Regions from separate parts of the Clostridium bornimense genome, predicted to be linked through region 2. Evidence: predicted binding sites of a transcription regulator. Region 2 holds the regulator's gene; the other holds the start of a gene.
What was found. Region 2 encodes HrcA, which represses chaperone genes, less so after heat shock. Its sites were predicted from a motif close to TGTTAGCACTCNNNNNNNNNGAGTGCTAACA; they were not measured.

Region 1: the regulator HrcA is predicted to act here: its motif matches at 1,378-1,408, upstream of htpG (molecular chaperone HtpG).

What each region holds. Positions count from the first base shown of each region.
Region 1 covers NZ_HG917868.1:780,597-784,047, forward strand. Annotated here, with positions in the region: gene CM240_RS03520 (NCS2 family permease) at 1-1,180, shown strand, start outside; gene htpG (molecular chaperone HtpG) at 1,449-3,326, shown strand.
Region 2 covers NZ_HG917868.1:1,633,340-1,636,790, forward strand. Annotated here, with positions in the region: gene dnaK (molecular chaperone DnaK) at 1-589, opposite strand, end outside; gene grpE (nucleotide exchange factor GrpE) at 618-1,223, opposite strand; gene hrcA (heat-inducible transcriptional repressor HrcA) at 1,258-2,292, opposite strand; gene hemW (radical SAM family heme chaperone HemW) at 2,468-3,451, opposite strand, start outside.

The DNA of each region.
Region 1 (3,451 bases), 850 kb from region 2:
AAATGCATTCTTTACCTTTACTGTTTGTGGAGCTTTAGGATTCACATGGCAACAAGCATTAGCTATGGTATTTATTTGTGGCTTAATTAATGTAACTATAACTATTACAAAGATTCGTAAATTAATTATTAAAGCAATACCAGAAAGCATACAACATGCTATCAGTGGAGGAATTGGTATATTTATTGCTTATATTGGAGTGAAAAATGCAGGACTTATAAATTTTACATCAGATCCAGGGACTTATACAGTTTTAGAAAGTGGAACATCTGTAGCTAATAGTAGTGCAGTTCCAGCTCTTGTTAATTTCAATACACCAGCTGTTATTTTATCATTAATCGGAATTATTCTTATGGTGGTTCTTTTAATTTTTAAAGTAAAAGGAGCAATTATCATTGGGATAGCAGTTACTACAATATTAGGAATACCATTAGGTGTTGTTGATTTATCTGCTATAAATACTACAACAGGATTAGGAGATTCATTTAGACAATTATCAGATACTTTTTGTGTTGCTTTTGGTGATAAAGGATTATTATCTTTATTTAAGGATACTTCACAAATACCTTTAGTATTAATCACAATATTTGCATTTAGTTTATCAGATACTTTTGATACAATAGGAACTTTTATCGGTACAGGTCGTCGTACAGGAATATTTAGTGAAGAAGATCAAAAAGCTCTTGAGGATGGAAAAGGGTTTAAATCTAAGATGGATAAAGCATTATTTGCAGATTCAATTGCTACATCAGTTGGAGCTATTTTAGGTACTTCAAACACTACTACTTATGTTGAAAGTGCAGCAGGAATAGGAGCAGGAGGTCGTACAGGACTAACATCTGTAGTTACAGCCATATTATTTTTACTAAGTATGTTTTTATCACCTGTTATAGGAATTGTGCCATCTCAAGCAACAGCACCAGCATTAATTGTAGTAGGAATTATGATGTTATCTTCATTTAAGGAAATAAAATGGGATGATTTAGAAGAGGCTATTCCAGCATTCTTTGCTGCTATATTTATGTCATTTTGTTATAGTATATCATATGGAATTGCATCAGGATTTATTTTTTATTGTATAGTAAAAACTTGCAAAGGAAAAGCAAAAGAAATTCATCCAATTTTATGGGTATGTACAGGATTATTTATAATAAACTTTGCTATTTTAGCAATTTTATAAATGGAGTATAATTTTAAAATTTAATTATTTATAAAATAAGGAACTGAAACACAAGGTCATAGGACTTATTGTGGTTCAGTTTTTTTATTTTTCACTTGTTTCTAAGAATGGTTAAAGAAGAGATAGATAAAAATAAAGTTGAATTTTTTATTAAGGTTGTTGACATTAAATGAAAAAAGGAGTATATAAATTATAGAGGTTAGCACTCAACTAATTTGACTGCTAACAAAACGAGATTTAAGGGTCATATTGAAGGGAGAGGTTTAACTTGGAAACTAAACAATTTAAAGCAGAATCAAAAAGATTATTAGATTTAATGATTAACTCTATTTATACTCACAGAGAAATTTTTTTAAGAGAACTTATTTCAAATTCTAGCGATGCTATTGATAAAATTTATTATAAAGCATTAACAGATGATTCTATTACTTTCGATAAAGATAACTATTATATAAAGATATATATAGATAAAGATAATAGAACTATAAAAATCTCTGATACTGGTATAGGTATGACAAAAGAAGAATTAGATGATAATCTTGGAGTTATAGCTAAAAGTGGTTCTTTAAAATTTAAGAAAGAAAATGATACTGAAGATGGTCATGATATAATTGGTCAATTTGGTGTAGGTTTCTATTCTGCATTTTTAGTAGCAGATACAGTAACAGTTATTAGTAAAGCTTTTGGTAGTGATGAAGCTTATAAATGGGAGTCAAAAGGGGTTGAAGGATATACAATAGAACCATGTGAAAAGGACTCTGCTGGTACGGATATAATTCTTAAGATAAAAGAAAATAATGAAGATGAAAATTATGATGAATATTTAGAAGAATATACAATTAAATCTATAATTAAAAAGTATTCTGATTTTATAAGATATCCTATTAAGATGGATGTTACAGAAAGAAAATTAAAAGAAGGTACAGAAAATGAATATGAAGATATTATAGAAGAAAAAACTATAAATAGTAGAGTACCAATTTGGAGAAAAAATAAAAATGAATTGACTGATGAAGACTATGATAATTTCTATGCTGAAAAGCATTATGGTTATGATAAGCCAATAAAACATATACATGTAAGTGTTGATGGAATGGTAAGTTATAATTCTATATTATATATTCCAGAAAAGACACCATATGATTTCTATACAAAAGATTATGAAAAAGGTCTAGAACTTTATTCTAATGGTGTTATGATAATGAATAAATGTTCTGATTTAGTCCCAGATTATTTTAGTTTTGTGAAAGGGATAGTAGATTCAGAAGATTTATCACTTAATATTTCCAGAGAAATATTACAACATGATAGACAATTAAAGCTTATAGCTAAAAATATTAAAACACAAATCAAAAATGGATTATTAGATACATTAAAAAATGAAAGAGATAAGTATGAAAAATTCTATAATTCTTTCGGAAGACAATTGAAATATGGTGTATATAGCGAATTCGGTGCTCATAAAGAGGATCTTCAAGATTTATTAATGTTCTATTCTTCAAAAGAAAAGAAGTTAGTAACATTAGATGAATATGTATCAAGAATGCCAGAAGATCAAAAATATATCTATTATGCAGCTGGAGAATCTATTGAAAGAATAGAAAAATTACCACAAACTGAAATGGTATCTGATAAAGGTTATGAAATTTTATACTTTACAGAAGACATCGATGAATTCGCAATTAGAATGTTAATGTCATATAAGGAAAAAGAATTTAAGTCAGTATCTAGTGGAGATTTAGGTATTGAAGATAAAGATCAAGAAGTAACTGAAAGTGAAGAAAAAGAAAATAAAGACTTATTTGAATCTATGAAAACTATTCTAGATGGTAAAGTTAAGACTGTTAAAGCTTCAAAGAGAATGAAGAAATATCCAGTTTGTTTATCAAATGAAGGAGATCTTACTATAGAGATGGAAAAAGTCTTAAATTCTATGCCTAATAATGAAAATGTAAAAGCAGAAAAGGTACTAGAAATTAATATAAATCATGATGTGTTTAAATCTTTAAAAGAAGCTTATGACAATGATAAAGATAAATTTAATTTATATACAAATGTTTTATATAATCAAGCATTACTTATAGAAGGATTACCAATAAATGATCCAGTTGAATTTACTAATAATATATGTAAGATAATGAAATAATGCTAAAGGAGGCTGTCACAATACGATTAAATTTCGTGAGTGCCAGCCTTTTTAACATATAGTAATTAGAGAATAAGTAAGAGGGACTAGTTATGGATGAAATTTCTTTAGAGAATTTCTTAGCT
Region 2 (3,451 bases):
TATCTCCGTTTGTTGATTTAACTTGGAATAATCCATCACCAAGTTCTAGAATAGATACGTCGAAAGTACCTCCACCTAAGTCATATACTAAAATTGTATGACTATCATCTTGCTTATCTAATCCATATGCTAAAGATGCTGCTGTTGGTTCATTTATTATTCTTAATACTTCAAGCCCTGCAATCTTACCTGCATCCTTTGTTGCTTGTCTTTCTGCATCATTAAAGTATGCTGGAACTGTTATTACTGCTTGAGTAACTTTTTCTCCTAAATAACTTTCAGCATCGGCCTTTAATTTTTGTAAAATCATTGCTGATATTTCTTGTGGTGTGTAATCTTTACCATCTATATTAGTTTTATGGTCTGTACCCATATGTCTTTTAATTGAAATTATTGTTTTATCTGGGTTTGTAATTGCTTGTCTTTTTGCAACTTGCCCTACTAATCTTTCTCCATCTTTTTGGAAAGATACTACTGATGGTGTAGTTCTAGCTCCTTCAGAGTTTGCTATAACTACTGGATCTCCTCCTTCCATTACTGCAACACATGAATTTGTTGTTCCTAAATCAATACCTATTACTTTTGACATTATAATTACCTCCAATTTTATTTTGCAATTAATTTGCTACTTTTACCATACTATATCTTAAAACTTTAGATTCTTTCTTGTATCCTTTTTGGAATACTTCTACAACTTCATTTTCTCCAAAAGAATCATCTTGTATATGCATTATTGCTTGATGAACATTTGGATCAAATCCTTCTTCTGTAGATATTTCTTCTACACCAAGTTTTGCTAATGAATCTAGCAAACTTTTTAATGTCATTTCAACTCCAGTTCTAAGAGAACTTTCATCGCCAACAGCTGATACAGCTCTTTCTAAGTTATCTATTGCTGGTACAATCTCTTTAAGAGTATCTACAACAGCATTATCATAAATTTCTTCTTTTTCCTTAGCTGATCTATTTCTATGATTTTCATATTCTTTATCTAATCTCATAAGCTTATCACGAAGGGCTTCTACTTCCTTTGAAAGCTTTTTACTATTTTCAGCTTCTTTAGTATATTTTACTTTATAGTAATCTTCTTCATTAATTACTTTAGATTCCTCTTCTGAATTATTTTCAACATTATCAGATTCTATATTTTCTTCACAATTGTTAGTGCATTCCTCATTTATCGATTCTTCTGCACAACTTGAATCTTTCATTTCTTCTTTCATTTCCTCATTATTAGTTGTCAATTACATCACCTCTCTACTCTTCACCTAATCTTTTAGTTATAGTTCTATTTAATTCATTAACAAAAGATGTTAATATAGATACTATTCTTGCATATGGAATTCTTGTTGGTCCAATAAGTCCTATGGTACCAAGTGGTCTATCACCTAGTTTGTAAGTAGCCTTTATAACAGAACATTCTTTTGCTCCTATTATTTTGTTTTCTTCACCGATAACAATATTAAAATCGCTCTCAGCTTTCAATAGGCTATTTACATTTTTGGTATCTTCTAATAAGTTGAACATATTTTTAACTTTATCAATATCTTTATACTCAGGCATAGAAAATAAATTTTGTATTCCTTCAACGTAAATTTCAGAATCATAATCATCTTTCATTTCATTAATAATTTGATTCATTAATGAATCAAATATTTTTTCATTGCCTGCAAAAGAACTTTTAAGTTCCACAATAACTTGATGATCTATAGACTTTAAATCTACACCTTGAAGAAATGAATTTAATATAGCATTTATTGAATTTACTGCGTTAATATCCACCTCTTCATCAACTCTAATCATTGCATTTTTTACGATTCCAGAGTCGCTGACCATAACTAAAAGTAACTTAAGCTTATCTACATATACTATTTGTAATGATTTAAGATAGCTTTTATTTAATGATGGTGTTTTAACTACACAAGTAAGTTTTGTCATATGAGATAATAACTCTGTTGATGACTTAATTATCTTACTTAAATCATAGATACTTTGATTCAAAACACTATGAATTAAATTTTCTTCTTGAGGTGTGATTATTGATGGCATCATAAGTCTGTCAACATATAATCTATATCCTTTATCGGAAGGAATTCTTCCTGAAGATGTATGAAGCTGTACTAAATACCCCATTTCTTCTAAGTCTGACATCTCATTTCTTATTGTAGCAGGACTAACACCTAAATTATACTTTTTTGCAATTGTTCTAGAACCCACTGGCTCCCCAGTACTTATATAGTCATCAACAATAGCTTGAAGTATCCTAATTTTCCTTTCATCCATTTCCATCATTATCACCTCTTATTAGCACTCATTATAATTGAGTGCTAACATCTTGTCTATAAAATACCACTTTGGAATATTATTGTCAATATTGATTTTTACCTCATAATTTACCCTCTATACTTAAAAAAATCATTTAGATTAAATTAGATACTATATTCTCCATTTTTCATATGCAAGTAATTTATAATATAAAATCACTCATTATATAGTTTGATACTTCTATTCCCCTTTTAGTCAAGAACATATTACCACAAGCAATTTTAAGCAGATCCATATTAGTATATTTATTAATGACATCACCATATATATCTTCTATTCTCTTATTATATCTTTTATAAAATTCCTCTATTGATATCCCTTTTATCATCCTTAATCCCATAAATACGAACTCTTCCATATCATCTTTTATAGAATTTTCTATTACTTCTTCTATTGCATTGCCTTTTTTATTTATCCTATCTATATATTCACCTATATTATTAACATTTTTTAATCTTTTATGAGAACAATATGATGCTGCAGAAGATCCTATCCCAATATAATTATTTAATGTCCAATAAACGATATTATGTTTACATTCCTTTTTTTCTTTTGAAAAATTCGAAATTTCATATTGATGATATCCTCCTTTCTCTAATTCCTCTAATGTAATACGATACATATCTCTTTCTACCTCTTCATCAGGTAACTTTAACTTATCATTATTATATAATTCATAAAATTTTGTTCCTTCTTCTATTATTAAAGAATATGCTGATATATGGTCTAATCCTAAATCAATTAAAGACTTTATAGACTTTTTATATTCCTGTAATGATTGTCCTGGTAGACCAAACATTAAATCTGCATTTATATTTTCAAACCCTACTTCTCTAGCATCATTATAATTTTTTAAAAAATCCTCATACTTATGTATTCTTCCTATAAATTTTAACAAGTCATTATTTGTACTTTGTAATCCCATAGAAAGCCTATTTACCCCAATATCCTTCATCATACATAACTTTTCTTTTGTAAGTGTTCCTGGATTTCCTTCCATAGTAAATTCGCAATTATTTGACATCTTAATATTACTTATAATATCACCTAATTTTTCTATTTGCCTTTCACTTAAATGGGTTGGTGTGCCTCCACCTATAAATATAGTGTCATAAGTATCTTTTGC